DNA from 3 places in the Staphylococcus sp. TCBT05 genome. Region 2 is predicted to be linked to each of the others. Evidence: riboswitches for the same ligand, from Rfam matches in the RefSeq annotation. Region 2 holds a riboswitch; each other region holds the start of a gene.

Region 1 (11,321 bases), on a different contig from region 2:
TTAGTATCAGTTTTAGTGACATCATCTAAATCGATGTCAGTATAAGATGTGATAAATTTTCTTGAACGTTTACCTAAAATATAAGCGACAATAAAGGCAAAGACTATACCTGCAACCATAGCTGGAATAATAGGTATAAATACTTCTTCCGTTGTTACTTGTAATGAAGAAATTGCTCTCGCAGTAGGTCCACCCCAAGGTAACATATTCATAACACCGATTGATAACAGTGCTAAAGTCGAAAGTGTGTAAAGACTCATGCCAATTTTCTTATATAAAGGCATCATTGCGGTAACGGTTATAATAAAAGTTGTAGTTCCATCGCCATCTAATGCAACCATTGAAGCAAGTATGACGGTTCCAAATGCAATTTTTACAGGATCCCCCTTAACAACTTTTATAATTTGATTAATAACAGGTTCAAATAAACCAGCATCAATCATAACCCCGAAATACAAAATAGCAAAAGTAAGCATAATACCAGTTGGTGCTACTGTTTCTATTCCTTCAAGCATGAACTTGCCTATGCCCGCATAGAATCCGCCGATAAGTGCAAAAATTGTTGGAATAACAATTAACGCAATTAAGGCTGACATTTTACGTGTCATAATAAGAATCATAAAGATAATAATCATGACGAAACCTAAAATAGCTAAATTCATATATTAATCCCCCTTATTTTTATCATTATAGCGCTTTCAGAATATTTTTAAAATTAAAATTGCTATAAAATTGAAAAAATTTATTTAAATTAAGAATTGTTAATATAACTACAATATTTCAAAAATAATTATTAGTTAAAGTTATGCTATTTAGATGGTTTGCTTGAGGGATAATTCAATAAAACTAATTTTTAATAAGTAGTTGTGAACATTAGTTATAGACAGCTAATAGGGGAGGCACCATTCAATTTATAGCTGATGATAAATGGATTAAAACCAATAGAATTATATGGAGGTAGCATATTTCTATAATCAGCGCAGATGAATGTTTAACAATATTTAAAATACCAAAGAGAGTAGAAGGAGTATTAAGGGCAAGGGGAATTGAGCTATCTCTTTATATTAGCGAATGATACATTATGCCGTTATTAATATAGAAAAAGCCAACCCTATAGATTGATTGAATCATTGTAAAGGATTGGCGTTCTTCTTGAATTTTTGTTTTATGCTATTAAAAATGTCAGGTTTTATTTTGATATGAATACATTATGTATTAAATATATGAAACTGTGTTAATTATTAAATTAACGAATTCCATAATGGGAATGACAATAATATGAAAGAGAAAATACTCACACACATTGCAAATATGTTAGCAATACGATCACCACGTAAACATGCGTAAATATTGATTAACAATACACCTAATATAAATAAACCGCCTGCAATGATTGATAAATTACCATCTAATATTTTATTTACAACGAGTAATGGTGTTGCAAGTGTAATTAATGATAAAAATAATGACAATAATGTTGTTGCATATTTCAACTTGTTCAGTCCTCTCAATATTTAAAAGATGAATGAAAATATCTACTCAATTTCAACTTAAATAAAAGTGTTATACGTACTCACTAAAAATGATATTTGGTTCTAAATGTAATTGCAAGTAATTATAAAAAAGTTTTATAAAAGGTTTGAAATGTATGTGGGATCATTTAAACTGCTCAATACAGAAAAAGACGTCAATTTCCATAAATTATATAAATTTCATACGATACAACAATGTAGTACGGTTCAATTGCTAAATTATTCTTGTTCGTTCTCTAAAAAATTATAGATTAGCCAATGTTCATCAACATAACGCTCACCATATTTTCTAGCATGATGTTCTAGTACAAGTGTTTCAAAATTCAACTGGCTAAAAAATACTTTGCCACTAATATTGTTAGAAATTAAAGAAGTTAATAATATTTCAATTTTCTTTTCTCTACAAATTTGAAATAAATGTTCCATCAATAGTTCTGCGATTTGCTCTTTTTCTTCATGATCTGAGCCGTTAGCGCATAAATTTTCTATGATAGCTTTGTGAGTTAATCCATAAGATTGATCATGAATTAAAGTCGCGGCACCAACTAATTCACTACCTTCAAACACACCAATTACGTTATGATGATTGTTATTTATATCTAGAATATCGGTGAGTACATTTTTTGATATGCAGTGTTCATTCTGGTATTTCCACGCGTATACTTCAAGTTTTTTATGGATGCCTTGCAATAAAAGCGAATAATAAATCGATAAATCTTCAACTGTCAAATAACGAACGTTTCTCATTAAAAGGCCCCCTAAATATTTGAAGTAAAAACTTAAATCAATATTTTGATAATTTTATTATAATATTAAAGGAAAAAATTTATTTGAGCAATACTATTTTTGATTTTTTATGAAAAGTTAGTAGTACGTTTAATTTGAATATAAAATAATCTATCAATTATAAAATGTGTAAATGTAATTAGTTGAATTTTTTTAGAACTCATTTATATATAAAAATTATGATATAATGTGGTGAGATACATATTTGAAAGAGAGGGCAAAGATTGTGACGTCAATTATCACAATAGTTGTTTCGCTAATCGTTCTTGTCCTGATTGCTTTTTTGGTTTTAATTACTTATTTTATCTTAAATGATAAAGATGACAGATTCTAATATTTATTTGATGGTTTATAAAAAGAAATCAAGATTTGAACAAAAAAGATTTTGGGACAAAAATCCTAGAAAAATAGCACTCAGATGAATGAATTAAATTTATCTGAGTGCTATTTTAATATTACATATTGTTGGCTCGCTTTCCTAGGGGACAGCTTCAGCCTGTAGTCTTCAGCTTGTCCTGTTCCCACAGGAGTCTCGCCAACATACTGCAAAAAATAATGTTTTATATTGAAATACAAATGTTAAACTTTTATAAGAATGTAAATCATGAAATATCCATTTTTCTTATCTACTGTTTTATGTTCAATATTATAAATTATAGGCTCGCTTTCCTAGGGGACAGCTTCAGCCTGTAGTCTTCAGCTTGTCCTGTTCCCACAGGAGTCTCGCCAAAATACGTCGATTTAATAAAAAATTCACGTTAAAATATACTTAATAAAATAAGGCCTTTTCATATAATTTGATAATCACTACTAAGTTAATTTAACGAGGTGTCTTAAATATAAAGATTATGACATTTTTCAACTTATGCTGCCAATGGCAATTTCAATACATATTTCTTTAAATGATATGTCATGCTATGTTAATACAATCATTGAAATAATCTCTGACAATAAAACAAATGAATTCAAACATCATCATGGAACGATGTCTTATCATTCTAAATGAATATTAAAAAGGCAATTTCTATATGATTTCAATAGAAATTGCCTTCTTATCGTTGTCCAAGAAATTTGTTTCTTAGACGCTTTTGATTTTATATTAAGTGCTTATTTTACTACTTCAACACTTAAATCTACATCAATATTGCCACGTGTTGCTTTTGAATATGGGCAAAAGTCGTGTGCATCTTGTAAATACTTTTCAGCATCTTCTTGTGATAATACATCTTTCACTTTTGCATCTATTGAGACGCTTAATTTTGGACTTTCTGCTTCAGGATCGTCTTCTAAACGGACTGTTAAAGTTACTTCTGGTTCTGCACCACGAACTTTATTTTGTTTTAAAATTAAATCAAATGCACCATTAAAGCATGACGCATAACCTGCTGCGAATAATTGTTCAGGATTTGTACCCTTTTCAGCATCAGCTTGAGCTGGTGGAATTACCGCTACGTCAATTGCTTTGTCATCAGTTTGAACGTGTCCATTACGTCCACCTGTATTTGTTGCTTTCGTTTCATATTTTACTGCCATTTAAAATACCTCCTTTAGGTCTTTATTCTTATGTCTACCCATTGTATAAAATTTAAACCATAGGAATTCGTTTTCATTATAAAATAAATTTTAATATGGTTGATGCAATATGCATATACCATCAAATTGGAGTGTATTATAGGCAGAAATGACTCAGGTTATGTAACGGGACTAGTTGTAATAAATAACTTTATCGTGGTATGAAATGAATAGCGCAGTAAATGTGTTATGTATTGCTGATTCTGCTGAAAATAATAACTTGGCATTGTGTTATTTTCAAAATTTGTTATACAATAATTTTAATTATCTTATAAAGGGAGTACATATAATGACAAAAGTCGATATTGCTGTGACGATAGCTCCAGAAAATAAAATAACTGAAGAAACACTACAACAATTAAAATTGTATAGTGACTCATTTGAAATTATTGAATTGCGCATAGATCAGTGGCAAGCGTACAATAATGAATTATTGGAGCAAACTATTGAGTCAATAAAAGAGTTGAATATCAATAAGCGATTATTGGTGACCTATAGAACGCAATCACAAGGTGGTGCAGGAACACTTGAAGATGATAATTATAGACAATTGTTATTCAATATTAGCAATGTCAATGGTGTTGATTTACTAGATATTGAATTTGACAAGTCTGTTAACAGAGATTTATTCATAGCACTTGTAAATGATGTGGAGTCACAAGGTGTGGAAACTGTATTGTCATATCATGATTTCAAACAAACGCCGCCTATAGAAGAATTAAAGCATTTATATTTTAAAATGCACCAATTGTCACCAAGCTATATCAAGGTTGCTGTGATGCCACATGACAAGATGGATGTGCTACGCTTGTTAGAAGTGGTTTCTGAAACCGCTGATACAGTATCAGAAAAAGTGATTGGCATATCAATGTCTAAATTAGGTATTGTTTCAAGGACTGCGCAAGGTGTATTTGGTGGAGTAGTTTCTTATGGTTGTTTGGATACACCGAAAGCACCTGGTCAAATTCATGTTGAAACATTGAGAGCACAGTTGAATCTATATGAGTAATTTGAAAATATCGTCATTCTACATTATAATTGATAATAGTTATCAATAGAGAAAGGGCGATATAACTATGGAACTGCAAGAGGCTATTTCACAACGTAGAAGTGTAAAAATCTTTAAGAGAGATATGACTATAGATGAAGATGCATTATATGATGCGATTAAAAAGGCTGCTGATGCACCTAACCATGGACACAGGGAACCGTGGAGAGTGATTCACGTTGCTAAAGATAGATTGGGAAATATGAGTAAACAACTAACTCAAATTGCGTTTCATGATAAACCGAAAAAGCAAGAAGATCACTATCAAGTCGTTACTAATTTAGGTGGTATGTTGGTCTTGATTTTAAAGGAAGACCCTCATCAATTAGAAGGTTTAGAAGATCATTTGGCGTTTGGTGCTTATGTACAAAATTTGATGCTATTGTTGCATGAAGCAGGAATAGGTACATGTTGGAAGACGCCGTCTTATATTTTTGACAAAGAAGTCCAAGCTCTATTTAATATTAAAGAAAACGAACGTTTACTAGGATTTTTATATTTAACTGACTTAGAAGATAAAATGAATTATAGACCACGACATACTGAAAATATAATTGAAAAGTTTTAGCCCATTAAAAAAGGAGTGAGACCAAGAAGTCTATATCAATAGATTTTAGTCTCACTCCTTAATTTATTATTTAAATGTTTCTGCTAAGAAAGATTCAACTTGTTCTGGTGATTTAGCATTTGCAGAATGTAAGTGTGCTAATTTATTTCCATCTTTAAATACGAGTAGACTTGGAATTCCCATCACTTCATTGTCTGCAGCTACATCTTCTAATTCATCTCTGTTAACTGTAAACCATTGGTAATCATTATATTTTTCAGTTATTGGATCAATCCACATATCCATAGCTTTACAATCAGGGCACCAGCCTGCTTCGAATTTAACAATGACTGGTTGATCACTTTGAATTGTCTCTTTAAATTGATCAGTTGTATTAATAGGTTGCATAATTAATTCTCCTTTTTGATAGATTAGTAATACTATTATAGCGAAATTATAATTCTAATAAAAAAAATTAGCTTAATAATTAGAGCGTTTTATGAATAAATTTGATATATTAGTGATAACTAGACATAGGAGGTACAGAATAATGATAAAATTTTACCAGTATCCTAATTGTACAACATGTAAAAAAGCAGCAAAATTCTTAAAAGACTATGGCGTTAGCTTTGAACCAATTGATATTGTACAACACACACCTACTAAGAGTGAATTTAAAGAAATTTTAGCTGGAACAGATATTGAAATTAATAAACTTTTCAATACGCATGGCGCAAAATACAGAGAGTTAGGTCTCAAAGATAAGATAAATGATTTAACAGATGATGAAAAACTAGATTTACTAGCTTCAAACGGTATGCTAGTTAAACGACCACTTGCTGTATCTGGTGATAAAGTGACTGTTGGCTTTAAAGAAGACGAATATAAACAAGTTTGGTTATAAGACAATATTAGTCATGGCAATCAAGTAAAGCATAATAAGTTTACAAAAAATGAAAACGCTTTATAAAAATGAGCGAAAAACGGTTGAAGGTGCAATGTTATCCCACTTTATAGTTGCCCTAATACCTTTCATATGGCATCATGAATATGTAATAACATTTAGGAGGGGATACTCGTGGCAGTACCAAACGAATTAAAATATTCTAAAGAACATGAATGGGTAAAAGTTGAAGGAAATACAGCAACAATTGGTATTACTGAATACGCTCAAAACGAATTAGGAGATATCGTATTCGTTGAATTACCAGAAGTTGATGATGAAATTAATGAAGGCGACACTTTTGGTAGTGTTGAATCTGTAAAAACTGTTTCTGAATTATATGCACCACTTTCAGGTAAAGTACTTAGCTCAAATGATGAGTTAGAGGATAGCCCTGAGTTTGTAAATGAATCACCATATGAAAAAGCATGGATGATTAAAATTGAATTAAGTGATGAAAGCCAATTAGAAGATTTATTATCAGCAGAACAATATTCTGAAATGATTGGTGAATAAACATGACTGAAACTCCTTGATCCTTTGAATCTGGGAGTTTTATTTTATATGTAAAAATAGTGCAAATTATATTAAGCGGATGAATAATCTTTAACAATATAAAAAGAAGATGTTATATGCTGTGGTAATGCATAAAATAGATGCAATAACTATATATGAACAATTAAGATATAGTCAAATTTATCTAGAGTGTGCAAAGGTTACATGATAAAAATGTAAATAATGTTTATGCTTATTAACTAATGTGAAAAACTTAATAGAAGAGAATAACTATCAACATTTAGAGGGTGGATATCATGACGATACTAAACCAAGTAATCATTGTCGAGGGGAAGTCCGACAAGAAGAGGGTAAAGCAAGTTATAGATCAGCCAATTGAAATTATTTGTACGAATGGTACAATGGGCGTTGATAAATTAGATGCAATGATTGAATCATTATATGGAAAACAAGTGCATATACTTGTTGATTCAGATAATGAAGGTGAAAAAATCCGTAAATGGTTTAAACGTTATTTAAGTGAAAGTCATCATATTAGAATTGATAAACAATATTGTGAAGTTGCAAAATGTCCAAAGCCATATCTCTCACGAGTTCTAGAAAAAAATGGATTTAAAGTAAAGGATGAAGAGAGCATGGCAAAGGCTCAAATAGATTATATAGCTGAAAGGGTTAGTTTATTAACATGAACGTAGCAAAAGAAACGCGTGTCGATATACATGAACACGATGATAAAGAGAAATCACTGGTGTTTGGCTATACACCTACGTGTGGAACATGTAAAATATCTGAACGAATGTTAGACATCGCTAATGAAATCTTACAATTACCAATTACGAAAGTGGATTTGAATTTTTATCCAGAATATAGCCAAAAGCACGAAATTCAATCTGTACCCGTACTAATAGTCATGTCAAAAGGCCAAGAGATAAAGCGTATTTACGCATTTCAGTCGGTACCTTATTTATTAGAAAATTTAAAATAGTTATTGACGAATCTCTAGTGCGATGGTAGGATTATTGATAATTAAATAAATGAAACTCTTATCACGAGAGGTGGAGGGATGTGCCCTACGAAGCCCGGCAACCGTCTGTAACAGAAATGGTGCCAATTCACAAAAAGTCTTGTTGGACTTTTGGAGATGAGAGAAGCGGCAAATGCTTTCTCTATTCTTCGGTGAACAAGGGAAAGCATTTTTTAATTGATAGAGCAATACAAGGAGGCAACTATGATGATTGAGTTAAATCAAATAGTGAAAAGGTACAAAACTAAGAAACAAGACGTACTTGCTGTAGATCATGTTGATTTAAGCATTCAATCAGGCTCAATCTTTGGGGTAGTTGGTTTTTCTGGTGCAGGAAAGAGTACTTTAATCAGACTCTTAAATAATCTCGAACAGCCTACTTCAGGAGACGTTATCATTGATGGCGATACTATAGGGAAACTATCAAAATCAGAATTACGTAAAAAACGTCAAAAAGTGAGCATGATATTTCAACATTTTAACTTACTATGGTCAAGAACGGTTTTAAATAATATTACGTTTCCATTAGAAATTGCAGGTGTTTCAAGATCAGAAGCGAAACAACGTGCACTAGAACTAGTGGAGCTAGTAGGATTGAAAGGTAGAGAGGACGCTTATCCGTCAGAACTATCTGGTGGTCAGAAACAACGTGTCGGTATTGCAAGAGCATTGGCTAATGAGCCGAATGTATTACTATGTGATGAAGCAACGAGTGCCCTTGACCCACAAACAACGGATGAAATCTTAGATTTGCTGTTGAAAATCAAGGAACAACGTAATTTAACAATTGTGATCATTACACACGAAATGCAAGTTATTAGACGCATATGTGATGAAGTAGCCGTGATGGAAAATGGCCGAGTCATTGAACAAGGTGCAGTAACATCTGTCTTTGAAAACCCACAACACGATGTGACAAAACGTTTTGTCAAAGATGATTTAAATGATGATTTTGATGAGTCTATTACTGATTTAGTACATATTGATGATAATTCGTATATCGTACGTTTGAACTTTACAGGTAATAATACGACTGAACCACTTATTTCATATATTACAAAAACACATGATATTGATGTGAACATATTGGAAGCGAATATCAAACATTCTAAAGACGGTTCCATCGGATTCTTGGTATTACATTTACCATCATTAGATTCAGAAAAGTTCGAAAAGTTCAAAAATGATTTAGAAGCGCAACATGTTTCATTGGAGGTGTTAAAGCATGGGTAATTCATTTAGTGACATACTCCAAGAAATGATTACAATGCCAAATGTTCAATGGAGTGAGGTTTGGATTGCAACATACGAGACATTGTATATGACAATTGTTTCTACGATATTTGCATTTATCTTTGGTTTAATTTTAGGTGTGTTATTATTCTTATCTGCTAAAAGTGATTCGAAGGCAGCTAGAATATTTTATAATATTGTATCGTTCATTGTTAACTTGTTCAGAGCGATACCATTCATTATCTTGATATTACTATTAATTCCTTTTACAAGCTTAGTACTTGGAACAATTAGTGGTCCTACTGGTGCTTTACCAGCACTAATTATCGGTGCTGCACCATTCTATGCACGATTAGTCGAAATTGCATTTAAAGAAATCGATAAAGGTGTTATCGAGGCAGCATGGTCAATGGGTGCAAATACTTGGACTGTAGTTAAAAAGGTATTAATACCTGAAGCAATGCCAGCATTAATCTCAGGTATTACGGTTACTGCCATAGCATTAGTTGGTTCAACGGCAATTGCCGGAGTTATTGGTGCAGGTGGGTTAGGTAACTTGGCATATTTAACTGGATTTACCCGAAACCAAAATGATGTCATTTTAGTTTCAACTATTTTAATACTTATTATTGTCTTTATCATTCAATTTATTGGTGATTGGGCTACAAATAAGATAGATAAGAGATAAAATTAAAAGGAGACTTAACGATATGAAAAAATTATTTAGTTTTGCTTCGGTTTTAGTTCTTGCACTTGTTTTAGCAGCTTGTGGTAATGGCGGCGGGAAAGATAAGACCATTACAGTTGGAGCATCACCAGCGCCACATGCAGAAATTTTGGAAAAGGCTAAACCATTACTTAAAGACAAAGGTTATAACTTAAAGATTAAAACAATTAACGACTACACTACGCCAAATAAATTATTAAATAAAGGTGAATTGGATGCAAACTTCTTCCAACATACACCATATTTAAAAACAGATAAAAAAGACAAAGGTTATAAAATTGAATCTGCTGGTAACGTACACTTAGAGCCAATGGCTGTATATTCTAAAAAATATAAAAGCTTAAAAGACTTACCAAAAGGTGCAACAGTTTACGTATCAAACAACCCAGCTGAAGAAGGTAGATTCTTAAAATTCTTCGTTGATGAAGGCTTAATCAAATTGAAAAAAGGTGTAAAACCTGAAGACGCAACATTTAAAGATATCACTGAAAACAAAAAAGATATTAAATTTAACAACAAACAATCTGCAGAATACTTACCTAAGATCTATCAAAACCAAAAAGCAGATGCTGTAATTATTAACTCAAACTTTGCTATCGATCAAAAATTAAGTCCACAAAAAGATTCAATTGTTGTTGAGAAAGCAAAAGATAATCCATATGCTAACTTAATCGCAGTTAAAGAAGGACACAAAGACGATAAGAAAATCAAAGCATTAATGGAAGTATTACATTCTAAAGAAATCAAAGACTACATTAATAAAAAATATGATGGTGCAGTAGTACCAGCAAAATAATATTGAATATAGTCCATCCCTCTCTAGCCGTAATGGTTAGTGGGGGATTTTTTATATTAAAGAGTTTAAATAATGTCTCTCAAATAACTATAAATAGTTAAGGAAGAAATGTGACTCCTCAGTAAATGTTTAAATATAAATTAAAGTGTATACATTAATATTAAAGGGCGATTAATGATACTATATCGCTATTTAAAATCATATATTAAGTGTTAATAATAAGAGATACAAATGAGGTACGTACTTATGAATGTTGGACTGATATTAGTAATAGTTATTTGTTGTGGGTTATTACCAGTAATTATTTCAATAAATGAAAAGAAGAAAAAATAGTTCCTGCCGTTTAGAACTATGGGAGTTTGAGACATATTAAATATGAGCAAGAGATATTTGATAAATATTGTGTTATAGCGTAGTGGGGTGTGTGGAAGCAAATGGTCAAGTTATAAGGTCGATTTGAACAGGATGTGTTGAAGTGTGTAGTGGTCAGTTGAAAGCAATCTGACTATTAATAGTATCGTAAATAAATTTATTGTTAGTACATAAATAAAAAAAGAACAAACACTCAATAAATGAGATGTCTGTTCCTTTAAAAGA
Region 2 (11,321 bases):
TATTTAGTTTTATTATTATTTCACCTATATCAACCGTTGCAACTGCATTAGCAATAGGTATTAGTGGTTTAGCTGCTGGTTCAGCTTCACTTGGAATAGTGGCATGTGAAGCAGTACTTGTTGCTGGAACTGTTAAGATCAATAGAGCAGGTGTGCCGATTACTATATTTTTAGGTGGCGTTAAAATGATGATTCCTAATATGGTGCGTCATCCTATCATATTATTGCCTATTTTTACTACTGCTTTAGTCACAGGTTTTGCCGGAGCACTTATCGGCATTGGCGGTACTAAAGAATCTGCTGGATTTGGTATTATTGGACTAGTCGGTCCAATTAGTGCATTTAGGTTTATGGAACATTCACCACTATTGAGCCTGTTGATGGTATTTATTGCATTTTTTGTAGTGCCATTTACAATTGGTTATATTATTAATACCTTCTATATGAAAGTATTGAAATTATATGATCGAGATATTTTTAAATTCTTAGCATAATGAAAATAATTTAAAATACAGCTTAATAAAGTTAACAATTAATTGAGTCGTCTACAGGAGTAATAAAACCTGTAGACGATTTTTTCGGTAAAATTAAAGTTGAATACCGTCATGAAAGTAATAGATAGTTAGCGATTGAATTTTCAGAAAAAACAAAAATTACAAGTTTTGCCCCAATAAATATATTTTTTAACGGTTTATATTATTACAAAAGTATTACAGAAAGGATACTTGTAATAATTCAGAAAATAGTCTTAATGTGAAAAAAGTAGTAAGTTACACTGTTATAACAACATTTTACATTAAATGTTAGCGTTATCTTTGATAGTTTATGCGTAACAAAACAAAACAAAAAGATTGCAATGTTACATAATGAGCTTGCTTTTGTAAAGTTTTGTTATATACATGTAATATAAAAACGAGAAATTTATGGTATATTATTTGTGGTCAAAAAATTAGACATAAATTTTAAACAATATTAGCAGATACGATAATTTTATTAACGAAAATATAATTTACTTTTAGAAAAGAATTAAATTTGGAGGATTTTTTTATTATGAAGAAAACAATTTTAGCATCATCTTTAGCAGTAGCATTAGGTGTAACTGGATACGCAACTCAAGCAGATCAAAATCAAGCGCACGCTTCTGAGCAAAACATCGACAAAGCACACTTAGCAGAATTAGCTCAAAACAACGCTTCAGAATTAAACGAAAAACCATTACACGCTGGTGCTTACCACTATGACTTCGTATTAGGCGGATTCGAATATAAATTTGATTCAGATGGTCAATCATGGTCTTGGAGCTATGACGTTGCAGGTTCACAAAGTGCATCTACAAACGTTTCATCAAACTCAGCTCAACAAGATGTAAGTGCACAAGCATCTACAAACACTAACGAAAAATCATCTAACGAAGTAAGTTCACAACAACAATCAAGCAATGTAGAAGTTCAAGCAGTTGAAGCTCCTAAAGCTTCTTCAAACTCAAACGTTCAAACTGCTCAAACAAGCACTGCAACTAAAGCATACGAAGCTGCAAAAACACAAGCTGCTTCAACTGGTGGATCAGTTAAAGCTCAATTCTTAGCTGCTGGTGGTACTGAAGCTATGTGGAATACTATCGTATTACCTGAGTCAAGCGGTAACCCAAATGCTGTTAACGAATTAGGATACAGAGGTTTAGGTCAAACTAAAGAATCTTGGGGAACTGGTTCAGTTGCTACTCAAACTCAAGGTATGATCAACTATGCTAAAGAACGTTATGGTTCAATCGAAGCTGCATTAGCTTTCCGTTCAGCTAATAACTGGTGGTAAGATTTAATTAAATAATTAAATGATTCAACACTATATATAGAGCGACTCTTTAGAGTCGTTCTTTTTTTACATTGACAAGTTTGAATATTCTGATAAAATAATTAGTAATTTAATATGAAGCAACTTATCTAGAGAAGTTGAGGGAATTGGCCCGATGATACTTCAGCAACAGACGTGATTGACGTACTGTGCTAAATCCAACAAGCAATATTTGTCTTGAGAGATAGGTGACATATGATATGACTATATGCCGCTGAACTTCGGTATATAGTTTTTTATTTAAGGAGGGCAGTTTTATGGTAATGTCAGAAAGATTATCTCAGATACCTGACAGCTATTTTGGAAAGACAATGGGACAAAAAGTAGAACATGGCCCCTTACCATTAATTAATATGGCGGTGGGTATACCTGATGGAGAAACACCTAAGGGCATTTTAGATTGTTTTAGTAAAGCAATACATATACCAGAGAACCAAAAATATGGTGCATTTCATGGAAAAGATACCTTTAAACAAGCGATAGTTGATTTTTATCAACGTCAATATCAAGTAGCGTTAGATAAAGAAGATGAAGTATGTATTTTATATGGAACAAAAAATGGTTTAGTTAATTTACCGCAGTGTATTGTTAATCCAGGAGAAAATGTGTTGTTGCCTGACCCAGGATATACAGATTATTTAGCTGGCGTAAAATTGGCTGATGCAATTCCGGTACCACTGGTATTGAATTCTCCGGATTATTTACCTGAATGGGATAAGGTGGCACAGTCAGTCTTAGATAATACTAAATTGATATATTTAACTTATCCAAATAATCCTACGGGATCAGTTGCGACACAAAATGTATTTGATGAAGCTATAAAGCGTTTTAAGGGGACAAAAACTAAAATTGTTCATGATTTTGCATATAGTGCCTTTGGTTTTGATCATAAAAACCCGAGTATATTGCAATCACCACAAGCCAAAGATGTAGCGATTGAAATATTTTCACTATCTAAGGGCTATAATATGTCAGGATTTAGAGTTGGTTTTGCAGTAGGTAATAAAGAGGTGATTCAGGCGCTCAAAAAATTCCAAACACACACACATGCAGGCATGTTTGGTGCGTTACAAGATGCTGCAACATACGCTTTAAATCATTATGATACATTTTTAGAGGAACAAAGTGCTACCTTTAAACGCAGGAGAGATCTTTTTGAAGCAAAATTGGCTGAAAAACACATTCCATTTGAACCAATGAAGGGTGGTATATTTTTATGGTTAGCTACTCCGGAAGGTTATGATGGTGAGCAATTTGTTAAGTATTTATTAGAGGAGCAATCTATTTTAGTAGCTCCTGGCATCCCATTTGGCGAGCATGGGCGTAATTATGTCAGAATTTCACTAGCATTGAATGATGCACAACTATTAGAAGCAGCTAATCGTTTACAATCATTAAGTGCTTTATATCATAAAGAAGGAAGTGTCTGCGATGACAAAAATTAAATTGTTTGGTGTAAGAGAGGAAGATATTCCTTATATTGAAGCGTGGTCAGCACAACATAAAGTATCTGTAGATTTAGATAGTCAATTATTGACTGAATCCACGGTAGATAGTGTCCGAGGCTTTGATGGCGTGTCTGTATCACAACAAATCCCTCTGCCCGAAGTGGTTTACAAAAAAATGAATGAGTTTGGAATAAAACAAATTGCCCAAAGAAGTGCGGGGTATGATTGTTATGATTTTGAATTGGCGAATAAGTATAATTTAATCATTTCAAACGTACCTTCATATTCACCTGAGTCAATTGCAGAGTATACTGTGTCCCAAGCATTAAATTTGGTGAGAAACTTTAATGATATACAGCAAAAGACCGCAGAACAAGATTTTCGCTGGCAACCTGCCATCTTATCGCGCTCTATTAAGGATTTAACAGTAGCAGTGATTGGTACAGGACGTATTGGTAGTGTAGTTGCGAAAATATTTGCAAATGGTTTTGGTGCTAAGGTAATTGCGTATGATATTGTGAAAAATGAACAATTACAATCTATCGTGAGTTATAAAGATACAATTAAAGAAATAGTGGAAGTAGCTGATATTGTTACGGTGCACGTGCCAGCAAGTGATGAAAATCATTATTTATTTGATGAATCATTATTTAATAGTTTTAAAGAAGGTTCAGTATTTATAAATTGCGCTCGTGGGTCGATTGTGAATACCCGTGCCTTAATTGAAGCTATTGATAAAGGTATTATAAAGGGTGCAGCATTAGATACATATGAGGCTGAAAAGGGTCTATTTCCTAGTGATCAACGTGGTGTCACATTAGAAGATGAATTATTACGTTCACTTATTGAACGTAAAGATGTTATTTTATCTCCGCATATTGCTTTCTATACGGATGCTGCTGTTGAAAATTTAATAGTTGATGCTTTAGATGCAACTATTGAGGTATTACAAACAGGAGATACATCATTACGTGTAAATTGATTATAACAAAATAGAGGCTCATATCATCAACGCACTTTGATGATATGAGCCTCTATGATTGTGCTATTTTACATCATATCCTTGATCTTCAATAGCCTCTTTCATGTTAACTGTTGTAACTTGTGTTTGATCGTAATCGACTGTGACATTTCCAGCTTCAAGATTTACTTCAGCAGTTGTAACACCATCTAGATTTGTTAGTGCTCCTTCAACAGCTTGTTTACAATGATTACAACTCATACCTTCTACTGCAATGATTTCTTTAGCCATAACATTCACCTCCTTATAAATTTTTATATAGGGTTAACTATAGTTTCATTCTTTTTAAACGTAAAGCATTTGTTACTACACTGACTGAACTTAATGCCATTGCTGCGCCAGCAATCCAAGGAGCTAATAAGCCTAATGCAGCAATAGGAATGCCTGCTACATTATAACCCAATGCCCAAAATAGGTTTTGACGGATATTACGGATAGTATATTTACTTGCCTTTATGGCTTTAGGTATTAACAATAAATTGCCTCCCAGGATAGTAACATCTGCTGCTTCAATAGCAACTTCGGTACCTGTACCTATTGCAATACCTATATCTGCTTGTACTAGAGCAGGTGCATCATTTACACCATCTCCTACCATAGCTACTTTATGCTGATTTGTTTGTTGAATTTCTGCAATTTTTGCTGCCTTTTCTTCCGGTAATACTTCCGCAATAACGGTATCTATATTTACTTGTTTAGCAATAGCATGAGCTGTACGTTCATTGTCGCCTGTTAACATGACGACGTTGATGCCTAAATCATGCAATGCTTGAATTGCTTCTCGTGCATTTGATTTCACAGTATCTGCAACGGCAATTATGCCATTAATTTGATTATCGACAGCTACAAACATAGCAGTATGACCAGCTGTCTCGTAGCGTTGTAATTGTTCTATTTGCTCAGTTGTATCAATATTATATTCTGTCATTAATTGTTGATTACCTGCTAAGATATGACGATTATGAATAATAGCTGAAATACCTCTGCCAGGTATAGAAGTGAAGTGTTCAGGCTCTAACAATTTAATATCGTTATTAACAGCATGTTTCACTATAGCATCGGCTAATGGATGTTCGGATCCATTTTCTGCAGATGCAAGTAATTGTAGCGTCTCGCTATTACCATTGAATGCAGTGACTACTGGTTGACCATTTGTAATTGTCCCAGTTTTATCTAAGACTACAGTATCAATTTCATGTGTTCGTTCAATATGCTCTCCGCCTTTAAATAAGATGCCATGTTCAGCAGCTTTACCAGTTCCTACCATTATAGAAGTAGGAGTAGCAAGACCTAATGCACAGGGGCAGGCGATGACTAATACTGCAATAGCAGCAACGAGCGCAGGTTCAAATTCACCAGGTTGTACAAGTGTAATCCAGAAAATAAATGTGAGTAAAGCAATGGCTACAACAATTGGTACAAAGTAACCAGATATAATATCTGCGAGTCGTTGGATAGGAGCTTTAGAACTTTGGGCAGCTTCTACAGTTTGAATAATATTCGATAAAGCCGTATCCTTGCCGATTTTTGTTGCTTCAATAGTAATGGAACCATGTTTATTCATCGTTGCACCTATGACAGTATCATTCACATTCTTTTCAATTGGAATTGATTCACCAGTCAGCATAGATTCATCTATTGATGTTGTTCCTTTAATTATTGTACCGTCAACGGGTATCTTTTCTCCTGGCTTGATAACTAAATAATCGCCAACTTTGACTTCGTTTAATGGAACCATGATTGTTGTGTTATCTCTGATGATTCGTGCTTCTTTAGCTTGTAAGTTGACTAATTGACTTAATGCATTTGTTGTCTGTGCTTTAGCGCGTGTCTCTAAATACTTACCTAATAATATTAGTGTGATTAATACTGCACTTGTTTCAAAATAAAGATGCGGAGTGATTTGTGGTTGAATTAACCATTTAATCATTTCATAGATACTATAAAAATAAGCAGCGCTTGTACCTAAAGCAACAAGTACATCCATATTTGCTGATTTGTTTTTAAGATTTTTATAGGCACCAACATAAAATTGCCATCCAATAATGAATTGAACAGGTGTTGCAAAGACGAACTGGAACCAAGGATTCATTATAATATGTGGTAAAGGAATGCCGAATAAATGAACGAACATTGTTAGTAATAAAGGAACGGTTAGGATAGCTGAAATAATCAGTTTGAATCTTTTTCCCTTTAATTCTTGTTCCTTTCTAGATGCTTTTTGTGTTTCATCTTGTTTAGTCTGTGCATCATAACCAATCTGTTGTATTCTGCTTATTATATCATCGACCGTAACAGTGTTAGGGTTATAGTCGATAGCACCACTTTCTGTAGTGAGATTAATACTTGCATTACTTATGCCATCCATACGATTTAATACCTTTTCGATACGATTTGAACAGGCTGCACAAGTCATCCCGATAATATCTAAATCAGTGTGTTCAGTAGACACGCCATAACCAGTTTTTTCAATGCTTTCAGTAATTTGTGTTTCAGAAGTGCTTTGTGGGTCGTATGTTACGGTTGCTTTCTCTGTCGTTACATTAACATTTGCAGTAACATCATTGAGTTTATTTAAGTTCTTCTCGATACGATTTGCACAAGCTGCACAAGTCATCCCTGTAATATCATAGGTCGTTGTTTTTTGTTGTGACATAATATAAACCTCCCTTTTTATTTTATGTATCTTGGAATATTAATGTCCGGTAGTAGAGCAAATCATTTATCTACAATATACCCCCTACCCGTATATATGTCAATGATTAAGATTTAAAAAAGCCAATGCGCAGTAAATACATGCGCATTGGCTTTTGTGTGAAATAACGGCTTATAATAAATGTTGATGATTAATTTCTGTAAGTTCAGTAACTATTTTTTTACTATCTTTATTTAAATGTTGAACATATACGGTATTGTGCTTTTTATTATAATTTTCAACGAGTGTATCAATAGCATTAACTGCAGAATCATCCCATAAGTGTGCTTGTTGGAAATCTAAATATATTGTCTGATGTTTCAAATCTAAGTCTAATTGATTCATCATTGTATCTATTGATACAAAGAAAATTTGACCTGAAATTTTATAATAAATGGTTTGTTCATGTGTCTCTTGTTCAACTTTAACCTTAGATATTTTAGTGGCAAAGCATAATGCACTAACAATGACTCCGACAATGACGCCTAAAGCTAAATTATTAGTCAACAACACAATAGCGACTGTTAAGATCATTACAAAGGCATCTGTACGAGGTGCACGTTTGATAAATTTGAATGATTTCCAATCAAATGTTCCGACTGAAACCATAACCATGATTGCAGCGAGAATAGGCATTGGAATTTGTACTACCCAATCACCAAAGACAATAATTAAAATGATTAAAAATACTCCGGCAGTAAAGGTAGACAGACGCGTTGTAGCACCAGAACGTACATTAATAACGGATTGACCTATCATGGCACAACCGCCCATAGAACCAAAAAAGCCTGTTATAAAGTTTGCGATACCTTGTCCGCGTGATTCTTGATTTTTATTACTATACGTATCAGTTGCTAAGTCAACAATACGAGCTGTAAGCAAGCTCTCAACAAGTCCAACAATAGCCATAGATAATGAATAAGGTAATATGATTTTCAAAGTTTCAAAGGTGTAAGGTACATCTGGTAAAAGGAAATGTGGTAGTGTACGTTTAATATCACCTAAGTCTCCGACTGTTTTTACATCGGCATGTGTATAAATCGAAATGACAGTTAACAACACAATGGCAATAAGTGGAGCGGGTATTGTGTTAAAAACGCGTGGTAATAAGTAAATAATCAGTAAGGTAATGATGACAAAGATGTAAGTTGGAATAGATATACCAAAGATATGTTTAATTTGCGTAGTAAATATCATAATGGCTAAAGCATTGACAAAGCCAATCATGACAGAATTTGGTATGAATTTCATCAAATGTCCGACCTTTAATATGCCGAATATGACCTGAATAAGACCCATTAATATAGTGGCAGCAAGTAAGTATTGTAATCCGTAATCTTTAACTAACGGAACGACGACTAGGGCGACGGAACCTGTAGCTGCAGAAATCATAGCAGGTCGACCGCCTACAAATGAGATGACTACTGCAATAATAAAAGATGCATAAAGACCGACCATTGGATCGACTCCAGCTATAATTGAAAAGGAAATTGCCTCTGGTATTAAAGCTAAGGCAACAACAATACCTGCTAAGATATTTGTCCTTGGTGCAGTTAACCATTCGCTTTTTAATTTAGTTAGCATTTATATACTCCTTAATAATATTTTAACTAAATTATTATAACATAGTATTTTAAGTACAAAGTTATTAAAATTCAATGTAAAGTATAATTGAATGCGCATAAAATTATACCTGTGTGACAAAGTTGTTATTTTAATAACTATGTTTGTTAGTTAAAACAAACGCCAGTGTTAGGATGATTCGTTACAATTGGATTATAAATAAAGGTAACTAGGAGTGAAAAGTATGCCAATTTTAAAAGTTGAAGGTTTAACTAAAAAATATGGTAACAAGCACCAACAACAAGAAGTGTTAAAGGGGATAGACTTTTCAATTGAAGAAGGTGAGTTCGTCACAATTATGGGACCATCTGGTTCTGGTAAGACAACTTTGTTGAATGTTATAAGTTCTATTGATTATTTAACCAGTGGTACAGTCGAAATAAATGGCAATCAGATAAATAAAATGAGCAATAAAGCATTAGCAGATTTTCGAAAAAAAGAGATAGGATTTATCTTCCAAGATTATAGTGTATTACACACGCTAACGGTTAAAGAAAACATTATGTTGCCATTGTCTATACAAAAGATGTCAAAAAAAGAAAAAGAAGCCAATTATAATGAAGTAACTGAAGCACTTGGGATCAAAGCATTGGGTAATAAATATCCTAATGAAATATCTGGTGGGCAACAACAACGTACAGCGGCAGCACGTGCCTCAGTGCATAAACCAGCTATTATCTTTGCCGACGAACCAACAGGTGCACTTGATTCTAAAAGTGCGCAGGATTTATTAAATCGTTTAGAAGAAATGAATAAGAAAATGAACGCCACGATAGTAATGGTTACACATGATCCTGTAGCGGCGAGTTTTTCTAATAGAGTGATTATGTTAAAGGACGGTAATATACATTCTGAAATTTATCAAGGTGAAGATACGAACCAAGCCTTTTATAAGAATATTATTCATATGCAAACGGCTTTAGGTGGTGTGACACATGAGCTTTAATCAGATTGTACTAAAGAATTTCAAACAGAATATTCGTCACTATGCGATGTATATATTTTCGTTGATAGTTAGTATTGTCCTTTATTTTAGCTTTGTTACATTAAAATATACCAACAGTATAAATAATGATAATTCTATGAAAGTAATCCAAGAAGGATCAAAGGTTGGCGCCAATTTTTTGTTTATCATTATATTGATCTTCTTAATGTATGCGAATCAACTATTTATAAAAAGACGTACACGTGAATTCGCGCTGTATCAATTAATTGGGTTAACAAGAAATAATATAATGCGTATGTTATTGATAGAACAAGTAACGATGTTTATCTTTACCGGTGTGTTAGGCATGATCATTGGTGTATTTGGTTCTAAAATATTATTGATGGTTGTACTCAAAATCTTAAGTGTTAAGACCAGTGTATCATTAACATTCCAACCGCCAGCAGTAACGCAAACGATTATTTTATTATGTTTATCATTTGTACTCATTTTAGTACAAAGTTTTTGGTTTTTACGTAGACGGAGTATTTTAACGATGATGAATGATAATACTAAGACTGAGGTCAATAAACCTAAAGTGACGATATTAGAGTTTATTTCTGGAATTATTGGTATCACGATGATTATTTTAGGTTATTATTTTTCGACCGAAATGTTTGGGAAATATAGTGATGCAATCATGTTTTTAGTCTTTGCTATTTTATTCTTAACCACAGTAGGCGCTTATTTATTCTTTAGGAGTTCGGTTTCGTTAATCTTCAAAAGTCTTAAAGGATTAAAGCAAGGCAAGATATCTATTACGGACGTCGTTTTTACATCCTCAATTATGCATAAAATGAAGAAGAATGCGTTATCTTTGACTATTATAGCTACATTATCCGCTGTGACGGTCACTGTGTTGTGCTTTGGTGCAATTAGTAAATCATCTATTGATGACAATATTTATGAATCATCACCTCAAGATTTTAATTTAAATTCAGAAAAGCAGGCACAGCAATTTGAACAAAAATTAGAACAAGCGCATATACCATTTAAACCTGTTTATAAAGAGGTAGCTAATTTGAAAATAACAAAAGATGATTTCTTTGTTAAACAAAGTAATTCTTTAATGAACAAACCTAAGGAAATGTTTATAACAAGTAATGAATTTTTTAAAGATAAAGATGTTTCTGGAAATAATGCTAAGTTGATTAATGTTTCTACAATTGGTGGTAGTTTAGTTAAATATAATATCGACAAGACAATTCAATTTAAAGGGCAAGGTTTTGCGCCATTTAAGGTGACAGCAGATCAACGAACAGTAGATTTTAGGGCAGATGTTTCTTATGGCCAACCGGTACTATTAGTCAGCACTGATAAATATAATGAACTAAGTCAACACAGTAAAGAAATTAATAAGCAATATAGCTATGAGTTATTAAATAAAAAGGATTGGCCAGCTGCTAACAAAATGTTAAAACAGGTAAATCCTCATATTGAATCACAAAAGGTTATACGACAAAGCATGGATAATTCTATAGGTATCTTATTGTTTGTAACATCATTTCTTGGATTAGCATTTTTAATTGCTGCTGGTTGTATTATCTATATCAAGCAAATGGATGAAACAGAAGATGAAATGTCTAATTATAAAATTTTACGTAAACTTGGATACACACATAGAGATATGTTGAAAGGTTTAACGTTAAAGGTAATATTCAACTTTGCTTTACCGCTAATCATTTCATTATTACATGC
Region 3 (11,321 bases), on a different contig from region 2:
ACATTTGCCAATCATTTTGCGAGTGCACTTAGTTGCAAGGAAAGTTTGGGGTTTGACGAACAAACGAAATGGTTGTCTGTGTTACCAATCTATCATATATCAGGGTTAAGTGTACTATTAAGAGCGATGATTTCAGGTTTTACTGTGCGTCTTGTACAAAAATTTGATGCTGCGCAAATGCTTGATATTATTGTGAACGAACGACCTACACATGTGTCATTAGTACCACAAACGTTGAAGTGGCTATTGGATAGTGGTTTGACCAAGCCGTTTAATATCAAGCGTATCTTATTAGGTGGTGCTAAATTATCTAGCGCATTAATTGAAGAGGCATTAGCTTATAATTTACCAATATATAATTCATTTGGCATGACAGAAACTTGTTCTCAATTTCTAACAGCGTCACCTGAAATGTTAAGTGAGCGATTTGATACTGTTGGAAAGCCAAGCTCTAATGTCGCAGTGAAAATTAAAGACCCAGATCATAATGGTCATGGTGAGCTACTAATTAAAGGTGGTAATGTGATGAAGGGGTATTTATATCCGCAAAATACTGCAGGTAGCTTTGATTCAGAAGGCTATTTTAAAACGGGTGACATTGCAGAAATTAATAGCGAAGGTTATGTAATGGTTTATGATCGACGTAAGGATTTGATCATTAGTGGTGGTGAAAATATTTATCCATATCAAATAGAATCAATTGCCAAACAATATACAACAATAGAAGATGCATTATGTATCGGTATTAAAGATGATGTTTGGGGCGAGGTGCCATGTCTTTATTATGTGGCTCAAGAGGAGATTCAAGAACTTGATTTAAAAGATTACTTAGAACAACATTTAGCAAAATATAAAGTACCTAAAGTATATAGACGAGTTCAAGCATTGCCATATACATCTACTGGCAAATTGCAAAGAAATCAATTTAAATCATAGCTAGGAGTTTTCTTATGAAATTGATTGAGATGAAACTATTTGAATATCAAACACATTTTAAACATCCTGTGATAACACCCAAAGTCAAATTAGACTATAGAAAATCATTATTTGTGAGTCTAAAGATGAGTAATGGTAAAGCGTATTATGGTGAGTGCAATGCATTTGAAACAAACTGGTATGATGATGAAACAATATCAGACGTCTTATCTCAAGTTAAATATTGGTATAAAACTTATCAAGGACAGACCTTTGATTCAATGCAAACCGTTCAAGCATCCTTGGAAGGATTGGAAGGTTATCCTGCAACAAGAAGTATGTTAGTGATGGCGTTTTATCAAATGTTCTATAAACTAGAACAATTTAATGTGCCTTATGGTGCGACTGTGAGCGGTTTAACAGATAGTAATTTACTACAATTGAGAGAGACTGAGCCCCAAAGAGTTAAACTTAAATGGTCTGATAATATATTGAATGATGTTCAAAAGGTTCAAGCTTTACCATTTAATTTACAGATAGCTATTGATGCTAACGAAAGTTTAACGGATAATGAACGAGATAAATTGCAGATTTTAAGTGAAGCGGACATTCTTTATTTGGAGGAACCATTCGCAACGTTGGACCAATTAATGGCATATGACACTAATACGATTCCCACTGTAGCGATTGATGAAAAAGCGACATCGAAAGCAAATATAATAGATGCATTACATCGATATAATGTCGAGGTTATCATTGTCAAACCGTTTAGGTTAGGTGGTATTGATCGCGTAATCGAATTAATTGATGTTATTAAACAATATGGTGGTAAAGTGGTTATAGGTGGCATGTATGAATATGGATTAAGTCGCTATTTTACAGCGATGGTTGCTCAATGGGCAGATTTTCCAAGTGATATTACACCAGCTGGATATTACTTTGAGCAAGATGTGGTTGCAAATTCAGGCATATTAAAAGGAGGTTCTATTCAATTTGAACCTCCAATAGTACTGACATCAAGACTTAAACGTATATATTAATCTTTAGTTGACTTATTCTTCTTTAACGGAACTGGATCGAATCCGCCTTTATGCAGTGGATGGCATTTCAGTATGCGTTTGATTCCTAGCCATGTACCTTTAAATGGACCATAAACAACGATTGCTTCGCGTGTGTATTCAGAACAAGTAGGATAGAATCTACACGTTGCTGGTGTCACGGGTGAAATATAATGTTGATAAATATAAATGAGTCCAAGGAAAATTTTTTTCATATAATTAGCCTCCAACTAAAATCATAGCATTGTTAGTTTAACATAGAAAGAGGAAGAGTGATGAGCGTGAAGTTTAAAGATAAAGAAAATGATAATGTATATTTAACGTATAAAGACGATTCAGATATTCCTGACGGTGAACACGTTCTAATCATTCCGAACTATCAAGGGAAATTATTATTCACACAACATAAAGTAAGAGGTATTGAATTTCCGGGAGGCAAGGTTGAACCTGGGGAAACCAGTTTAGTTGCTGCAAAAAGGGAATTGTTTGAAGAAACTGGTGGTGTTGGAGAAACATTTCATTATATTGCCCAATATTATGTAGAAAGAACTTGCGGTAAAAGATTTACTAAAGATGTGTTTATGGTCACCGTAGATGTCTTAGAGCAACAGTTAAATTATTATGAAACGCATGGTCCTTTATGCTTTAATGATGTTTCAGAAGTACCGAGCAACAAAAAGAGCTATTTATTAAAAGATGCAGCAATTTTACAATGCTTAGAAAGAGTGATGGAAATTGGCTTTTATAAATCATAAGCGCATGCCAGTCGAGAGTTTAGATCATATATTTGAAGAGGTTACGTACTTGGTTGATAATTTAAAGGTTCGTGGACTGATGATGCGACCAACACGTACTGTGAAACGCATAGTTATATATTTGCGCGGAGGTAAAGGACAGGTAGGGATGGTCCGTACAGGACGTTTGATGCAATTTTATGATGCGCACACTTTAGTATTTGGTCCTTATTATCGTGGCAATAATGGTAGTGAAGGTAAAGATGAATTTTATGGCGGTGATTTGGATGATGTATGCGTTGCTGTTCGAATACTACATGACATGTATCCTGATGCACCAATACATATGGTTGGTTTTTCTAGGGGTGGCTTACAAGGTTTATTAACTTTCCAAGCATTGCCAGTTTCAAGCTTTATCATTTGGGGTGGCGTGTCGAATATACATTTAATGTATGAAGAACGTGTTGATTTAAGAGGAATGTTACGCAGAATGATTGGTCACCCAAAGAAAGATTATGCTGCTTATGCTAAGCGAGATGCATTGACATCAATAAACTCAGAGTGTCCGCCCATCTTCATTGTGCATGGTGGCAAGGATAAACAAGTAGGTATACATCAAGCATATCATTTAGAATGTAAATTGTCTGAAAGAAACGTGACATTTCGTACATTTTATCAAATGGATGAAGGTCATGTACCAAGACCGCCTGCAATTAAACATGCATTAAACGCTGTTAAGCAGTGGATGACGGATGTTGAAAATAATTGTATTCAGCAACACTACATTTAATATAATCGTCTTCTAAAATGAGTTGGAATATAATAGCCTGAATGTTTAAAAATATATTTATTTTTGTTAATTTATATAAAAAAAGACCGTGTGTTAGGCACACGGTCTTTTTTGGTATTATTTAAATCCACCATTTTTTGCTAGGTCAGATACTTCTTCACCAAACTTTTCAAAATTACGTTTGAAGCGGTCGATTAAATCTTGAGCTTGCGCTTTGTATTCATCTGATTTGCTCCAAGCGTTAATTGGGTTTAATAATGTTTGAGGTACATCTTCGACATGAATTGGAATATTTAATCCGAACATATCATCTTTAATGTATTCAGCATCTTTAAGTTTACCTGTAATGGCTTGGTTTACCATTTGTCTAGTGTAGTTTAAGCTGATTCTTCTACCAACACCATATTTACCACCAGTCCAACCAGTGTTTACGAGATAGACATCAACATCATGTTTATCGATTAGGTCTCCGAGTAAATCTGCATATACCTTTGCATTTAATGGCAAGAAAGGTGAGCCGAAGCATGTTGAGAATGATGGTTCAGGTTCTGTAACGCCACGTTCAGTACCTGCTAATTTAGCAGTGAACCCACTTAAGAAATGATACATTGCTTGATCTTTAGATAATTTGGAAATTGGAGGTAATACACCAAATGCATCTGCAGTTAAGAATATAATTGTATTAGGATGTGCAGCTTTTGATGGTGTTACAATGTTATCAATATGATTGATAGGGTATGCAGCACGTGTATTCTCTGTGTATTTATTATCATCGAAATCTACATCACCGTCTTCATCAACGACAACGTTTTCTAAAATTGTTCCATACTGGATAGCGTCGTAAATTTGTGGTTCCTTTTTATATGAAAGGTTAATTGCTTTTGCATAACAACCACCTTCAATATTGAAGATCCCGTTGTCATTCCATCCGTGCTCATCATCACCAATTAATTTACGTGTAGGATCTGCGGATAACGTTGTTTTACCTGTTCCTGAAAGACCGAAGAATAGTGCAACATCGCCTTTTTCGCCGACGTTAGCAGAGCAATGCATACTCATAATATTATCTTTCGGCAACAGGTAATTCATTACAGAGAAAATACCTTTTTTCATTTCACCTGCATATTCAGTACCACCGATTAAAATAACTTTGTGTTTAAATGAAGTAATGATAAATGTTTCAGAATTTGTACCATCTACTTCTGGATTAGCTTTAAAATGTGGCGCTGACACGATTGTGAAATTAGCTTTAATTTCTTGTGCTTCTTCTTTAGATTTTGGACGTATAAACATGTTTTGGGCGAATAAATTATGCCAAGCAAGTTCATTGATTACTGTTAACTTTAACTGTGATTCTTCGTCACTACCTGCATAACCATTAAAGACATAAAGTTCGTCCTTTTGATCTAGGTATTCAAGAACTTTGTCATATAATTTTAAAAATGTTTCCTCTTCGATAGGTTGGTTGATATTACCCCAATCGATAGAATCTCTATAAGATGGTTCTGTCACGATGAATTTGTCTTTAGGTGAACGTCCAGTATATTTACCAGTCTTTGCATTAATTGCTCCAAGTTCTGTTAATTCACCCTCACCATTATTTAAAATCTTGTTATACAATTGTGTTGTAGAAAGTTGGAATAATGATGACGTTTTGCCCAAAATGTTTTCGATTTTATTAGTGTATGTGTATGTATCTACAGCCATACTCAATCCCTCCAAAGTTATTTGTATTGTAAGCCTTTACAATTAAAAAGTATAACACATATGATTTATTAGTACACATCATTTTAAAGGGAATTTAAAATTTATATTAATAAATGTTAAATTGACATTATTACTTAACTTCGGTACTATAGTGATTAACGGATTCTCTTATCCTGAGAGGCGGAGGGACATGGACCCAATGAAGCCCAGCAACCTCTTCTTAATACGAAGAAAGGTGCCAAACCGTTTGCAGACAAATACCGTCTGAACGATAAGAGCGAATGGACGTATTAGGGCCTTCTCTCTATTTAATATAGTGAAAAGGCCCTTTTTTAATGAGCTCACAGTATAGAGAATATTCGTAATTTAAAACTAAAGGAGCAAATTATGACTTACAATAGAAGATTATTCACATCAGAATCTGTAACAGAAGGACATCCAGATAAAATTGCCGACCAAGTTTCAGATGCGATTTTAGATGAAATATTAAAGGATGACCCAAATGCACGTGTAGCTTGTGAAACGACAGTTACGACTGGTATGGCGTTAATTTCAGGTGAAATATCAACAACTACTTATGTTGATATTCCTAAGGTAGTAAGAGAGACAATTAAAGAGATTGGCTATACGCGTGCTAAATTTGGTTATGATAGTCAAACAATGGCAGTATTAACAGCGATAGACGAACAATCACCTGACATCGCTCAAGGTGTGGATACCGCATTAGAATATCGCGATGATTTATCTGAGGCGGAAATAGAGGCGACAGGTGCCGGAGACCAAGGCTTAATGTTTGGCTATGCAACAAATGAAACAGATACTTATATGCCATTGCCAATTTTCTTATCTCATCAATTATCTAAACGTTTATCAGACGTAAGGAAGGATGGCATATTAGACTATCTTCGCCCAGATGGTAAAGTGCAAGTAACTGTTGAATATGATGAACATGATAAACCAAGCCGTATTGACACAATTGTAGTTTCTACGCAACATGCTGAAGATATTGAATTAGAACAAATTCAAAATGATATTAAAGAGCATGTTATTTATCCAACAGTTCAAAAAGATTTACTAGATGAACAAACAAAATTCTACATCAATCCTACTGGTCGATTTGTAATTGGTGGACCTCAAGGAGATGCGGGCTTAACAGGTCGTAAGATTATTGTAGATACGTATGGCGGATATGCACGCCATGGTGGTGGATGCTTTAGTGGTAAGGATCCTACAAAAGTTGACCGTTCAGCAGCATATGCAGCACGTTATGTAGCTAAGAACATTGTTGCAGCAGGATTAGCTGATAAATGTGAAGTGCAACTTGCTTACGCAATTGGTGTTGCAGAGCCAGTTTCTATATCAATCGATACATTTGGTACAGGAAAAGTGAATGAAAGTGTGTTAGTTGAAGCGGTTAGAACTCACTTTGATTTAAGACCGGCAGGAATTATAAAAATGTTAGATTTAAAACATCCTATTTATAAACAAACTGCAGCATATGGTCATTTTGGTCGTACGGATGTGTTGTTACCATGGGAGAAACTTGATAAAGTCAACTTATTGAAAGATTCTGTACAAGCATAATAAATTGCCTTAAGTGTATAGTTTACACTCGAATAAACAGATGATTTCCATTATAATAAAGTTACTGATCACATAAAGGAGCGTTATTGTTATGAACTCATTGGGACCTTTAGAAATTGGTTTAATCGTGGCAATTATCGTAGCAATTATTTGTTTGATTTTATTTATTGCTGCTTTAAACAGTAAGAAGAAAGCACAGAAAAAGATTGAAGAACAATATCAATCTAAAGAACAAAAGTTAAAAGAAGCACACGAAGAAGAATTAGAAAAAGAAAGAATCGAAAATAAAAAGACTGTTACAAAACAAAAAGAAGAATATGATGCGACAGTCAATACTAAAGATAGAGAAATTGATGCACTGAAACTTTTCTCAAAAAATCATAGTGAGTATGTAACAGATATGAGATTGATTGGTATTCGGGAACGCTTAGTAAATGAAAAGCGAATTAGACCTGAAGATATGCATATTATGGCCAATATCTTTTTACCACGAAATGAATTTAGTGATGTGCAACATATCAGTCATTTAGTATTAACACGTACAGGGTTATATATAATCGATTCCCAATTGTTAAAAGGTCATGTCTATAATGGCATCAGTGCAAATCAATTCAAAGATCAACCAATGATTGAGCAAGTCTTCGATACATTAGATCTTGATAAGCAAAAGGCTCAAACATTAGTATTAGATCAAAATGATGATAAGAAATCATTGAATTTTGTAAATTATACTGAGCATATTAATGATATTGAAAAGTTAGCAGGCGATATTCAAACAGAATTGAACTTGAAATTCACACCGACGACTATCTTGTACTTTAATCCGAAGAATGAAGGTGCTGTTACAATCACAAACTATGCACAAAGTTCAAATTCTAAAGTGCTTGTTGGTCCAGAACAATTGGATGAATTCTTTAATAAGTTTGTCTTCCATGGTCGAATTCAATACACTGTCGAAGATTTACAACGCATTATGGATGAAATTGAATCTTTTAATTAATATCTTTGCTAAAGTAACGTAATCAATTTTCTGAAATGAATAGAGTGGTTGGGACTTAAATCATCCATTCTCAAATAAAAGAGAGCTAATCCATTGTTGATTAGCTCTTTTTTTTATATTTAAATTTGGTTCGTAATATATGTAGATAACAAAAAATAATAAATTCCGTGTAATTAATTGTAGCGTAGATAAATTTAATTTGAAGTTTTTGATTTGAAAATACATCATCATGTGGAGTATCTGGCGAGAGGCCTAAGTGAAAAATGCTAGGCAAAGACCAATGGTGAGATGACATGCTAGGAAAACGAACTGAGAAAACTATGATAAATTAAAGTTTGGAAGTAGTAAATATGTGCAATACATATTAGTGATTAACGTAATAAATAGCTAATTTATTTGGTTATGAAGCTTTTTGATTTATATGACTTACGAAATTGTATATCATGTAAGATAAGTAAAGTAAAAAAGGGGATATGAACATTGGAAAATATTACGTTTTACAATGGCAATGAAATGCCGATACTTGGATTAGGTACATTTAGAGTAGATAATAGCGATCAATGTAAAGAAGCAGTAAAACATGCTATAGAGAGTGGATATCGCCATATTGATACAGCTATGATTTATGAAAATGAAGAAAAAGTTGGCGAAGGTATTGCTGAAGCGTTAGAATCTACTGGTATTGACCGAAGCGAACTATTTATTACTTCGAAGTTATGGTTAGCAGATTATGGCAGAGACAATGTTGCAGATGCTTATGCAACGAGTTTAAAAAAATTAGGATTAGACTATTTAGATTTGTATCTTATGCATTGGCCAGGTACTGATGAAGCGTTAATGATTGATACATGGCAAGGTATGGAAGATTTATATAAAGATAATAAAGTTAAAAATATCGGTGTTAGTAACTTTGAACCAAGTCATTTGGATGCACTATTAGCTCAAGTTTCAATTAAACCAGTGATTAATCAAGTTGAATTTCACCCATACTTACTGCAACAAAAATTAAGAAACTATCTAGAAGTTCAAAATATCCATTCTGAGTCATGGTCACCATTAATGAATGCACAAATCTTAGAAGATGAGACAGTGCAACAAGTTGCTACAGAAATTGGTAAAACACCAGCTCAAGTAGTTATTAGATGGAATATAGACCATGGTGTCGTTGTTATACCAAAATCTGTGACGCCATCTAGAATTGAAGAAAACTTAAATGTCTTTGACTTTAAATTGACTGCAGAGCAAATTGAAAAATTAGACCAGTTAAATGAAGATAAACGTATTGGACCAAATCCATTAGAATTTACTGGCGAATAAACCATTTAAATTTAGAAATATTAATATTAAAAAGAACCTAGTAAATGCGTTTTTATAACAATTCATTTACTGGGTTCTTTATTTTGTTAACTAATATTGCTGATTACATTTATAAAATAATATACCCGATGAAACAGGCGGCGAATGAAACAACATATTGGAGTAAGGAATATCCAATAAAATGCCACAGATTTTGTTTATCTACTAACATCTTTACAAGTTCAGAAGATAAAGTAGAAAAAGTGGTTAATCCGCCTAGGACACCAATAATTAGCAATGGATGTATCCAAGATGTATGTATAGTCATTCCCATAATAAAGCCGATAAAGAAACTACCTATAATATTAACGAATGGCGTAGCAATTGGAAATGGGGAAGTGAATTTAGTAGCACAATAATTTGTAATAAAGCCTCTAATGACTGCTCCGATACCGCCACCTAACATTACGAATAAAATATTGATCATGCTATCTTCCCTCCAATTCGCACACCGATATAACAAACTATAATCCCAATGATATAACTCGTAATCGCATAAATAACTAATAATAAATAGTACTGGTGCGCTAACATAGATACTAATTCAAATTGGAAAGTAGAAAAGGTGGTAAAGGCTCCGATAAAGCCAGTAGTAATACCTTTTTTTAAATGTGCGTTATTGGCGAAATATTTTAGTGCTAAACTACCTAACAATCCCATTAAAAAAGAACCCATGATATTAGCTATGAAAGTACCGGTGGGAAAGCCACTATCAGGATTCATAAAAGAAAACCAATATCTTAAAAGTGCTCCAATTGAGCCACCAATAAAAATAAATAGATATTGCATCATTTATACGCTTCCTCTCAATAAAATAAAATACTACAAAAGTATTTTACCTTTTGTAGCATAATTTAGAAAATAATACCAAATGTTGAAAGCGAAGAAAGGATATGAATGATAATTACGATGAGTAATACAAACGGTAATATTTTACTCGCTTTTCTAATCCAATCTGATTTGTCTTGAGAATGTTTAATCGATTTATCTGCAAAAATAATAGAAATTATTAAAATAACAGCATTTATAATACTACAAACAAAAATTAGTTTAATTATAGAATTAAAGTGCATATTTAGAAGAGGATTTCTAGTATTAAAATAAAAACTGATAATAATCAATAAACTAGATAAATAAAAATAAAGTTTTGAACGTGCCATATTTACCTCCTAGTGCAATTCATCTAATAATGATACCATATTTTTACATAAAATTAACTAAATTTACAATTAAAAGAAAAAGCAAGATTTTTATTATGATGAAAATCTTACTATTGAGGCAAATTTACTACTGTAATTTGTAAAATTCTACTCTAAAAATTTTGACAATTTAAGCAAAAAATTAGAATTTCATGTTAAATGGTGGTATAAATGAGTTGAATGGTTAATAACCGTTATAAAAATAATTCTTTATAGAATTATTTATTTTAGTCAGGAGGAATTTTTAATGGCAAAATTAAATGTTGAAGTGTTTGCAGATGGTGCAGATATTGAAGAAATGAAAGCTGCTTATAAAAATAAACAAGTTGATGGTTTTACAACTAACCCTAGCTTAATGGCTAAGGCTGGCGTAACAGACTATAAAGCATTTGCTGAAGAAGCTGTACGTGAAATTCCAGATGCCTCTATTTCATTTGAAGTATTTGCAGATGACTTAGAAACTATGGAAAAAGAAGCTGAAATTTTAAAACAATATGGTGAAAACGTATTTGTTAAAATTCCAGTTGTAAACACAAAAGGTGAATCAACAATTTCTCTAATTAAAAAATTATCAGCAGACAATGTTCGTTTAAATGTAACTGCTGTTTATACTTTAGATCAAGTTAAAGAAATTACTGAAGCTGTTACTGAAGGTGTACCAACATATGTTTCAGTATTTGCTGGCCGTATTGCTGATACAGGTGTAGATCCATTACCATTAATGAAAGAATCAGCAGAAATTACGCATAGTAAAGATGGCGTTAAATTATTATGGGCAAGCTGTCGTGAAGTAATTAATGTTATTCAAGCTGATGAAGTTGGTGCTGATATTATTACTTGTCCAGCTGATGTAGTTAAAAAAGTTAACACAAACTTAGGTAGAGATATCGACGAATTATCTGTTGACACAGTTAAAGGCTTTGCAAAAGATATCCAATCTTCAGGTTTATCAATTTTATAATCAATATCCCCTATAAA

Evidence for each region. A riboswitch is a leader RNA that binds a small molecule or an ion and turns the genes downstream of it on or off. The one in region 2 is predicted to bind S-adenosylmethionine.
Region 1: it holds a riboswitch for S-adenosylmethionine, as region 2 does, so the genes downstream of both, ACY191_RS11685 (methionine ABC transporter ATP-binding protein) here and ACY191_RS03545 (aminotransferase class I/II-fold pyridoxal phosphate-dependent enzyme) in region 2, are expected to answer to the same signal.
Region 3: it holds a riboswitch for S-adenosylmethionine, as region 2 does, so the genes downstream of both, metK (methionine adenosyltransferase) here and ACY191_RS03545 (aminotransferase class I/II-fold pyridoxal phosphate-dependent enzyme) in region 2, are expected to answer to the same signal.

What each region holds. Positions count from the first base shown of each region.
Region 1 is NZ_JBUQDQ010000038.1:975,106-986,426, reverse strand. It holds gene ACY191_RS11740 (CitMHS family transporter) at 1-662, opposite strand, end outside; gene ACY191_RS11735 (hypothetical protein) at 1,242-1,493, opposite strand; gene ACY191_RS11730 (GNAT family N-acetyltransferase) at 1,752-2,279, opposite strand; gene ACY191_RS11725 (organic hydroperoxide resistance protein) at 3,426-3,851, opposite strand; gene aroD (type I 3-dehydroquinate dehydratase) at 4,180-4,899, shown strand; gene ACY191_RS11715 (nitroreductase family protein) at 4,967-5,506, shown strand; gene ACY191_RS11710 (thioredoxin family protein) at 5,573-5,893, opposite strand; gene ACY191_RS11705 (arsenate reductase family protein) at 6,036-6,389, shown strand; gene gcvH (glycine cleavage system protein GcvH) at 6,564-6,944, shown strand; gene ACY191_RS11695 (toprim domain-containing protein) at 7,241-7,633, shown strand; gene ACY191_RS11690 (thioredoxin family protein) at 7,630-7,929, shown strand; SAM riboswitch class I at 7,985-8,092, shown strand; gene ACY191_RS11685 (methionine ABC transporter ATP-binding protein) at 8,176-9,201, shown strand; gene ACY191_RS11680 (methionine ABC transporter permease) at 9,194-9,889, shown strand; gene ACY191_RS11675 (MetQ/NlpA family ABC transporter substrate-binding protein) at 9,912-10,724, shown strand.
Region 2 is NZ_JBUQDQ010000005.1:790,199-801,519, forward strand. It holds gene ACY191_RS03535 (PTS transporter subunit IIC) at 1-494, shown strand, start outside; gene ACY191_RS03540 (aggregation-promoting factor C-terminal-like domain-containing protein) at 1,051-1,812, shown strand; SAM riboswitch class I at 1,934-2,042, shown strand; gene ACY191_RS03545 (aminotransferase class I/II-fold pyridoxal phosphate-dependent enzyme) at 2,109-3,296, shown strand; gene ACY191_RS03550 (D-lactate dehydrogenase) at 3,283-4,281, shown strand; gene copZ (copper chaperone CopZ) at 4,345-4,551, opposite strand; gene ACY191_RS03560 (heavy metal translocating P-type ATPase) at 4,589-6,976, opposite strand; gene ACY191_RS03565 (SulP family inorganic anion transporter) at 7,148-8,599, opposite strand; gene ACY191_RS03570 (ABC transporter ATP-binding protein) at 8,823-9,584, shown strand; gene ACY191_RS03575 (FtsX-like permease family protein) at 9,574-11,321, shown strand, end outside.
Region 3 is NZ_JBUQDQ010000038.1:56,040-67,360, forward strand. It holds gene menE (o-succinylbenzoate--CoA ligase) at 1-936, shown strand, start outside; gene menC (o-succinylbenzoate synthase) at 951-1,955, shown strand; gene yidD (membrane protein insertion efficiency factor YidD) at 1,952-2,188, opposite strand; gene ytkD (RNA deprotection pyrophosphohydrolase) at 2,249-2,728, shown strand; gene ACY191_RS07440 (alpha/beta hydrolase family protein) at 2,709-3,497, shown strand; gene pckA (phosphoenolpyruvate carboxykinase (ATP)) at 3,615-5,204, opposite strand; SAM riboswitch class I at 5,370-5,482, shown strand; gene metK (methionine adenosyltransferase) at 5,592-6,788, shown strand; gene ACY191_RS07455 (NERD domain-containing protein) at 6,880-7,788, shown strand; gene ACY191_RS07460 (aldo/keto reductase) at 8,269-9,105, shown strand; gene ACY191_RS07465 (fluoride efflux transporter FluC) at 9,215-9,571, opposite strand; gene crcB (fluoride efflux transporter CrcB) at 9,568-9,933, opposite strand; gene ACY191_RS07475 (hypothetical protein) at 9,999-10,304, opposite strand; gene ACY191_RS07480 (transaldolase) at 10,591-11,304, shown strand.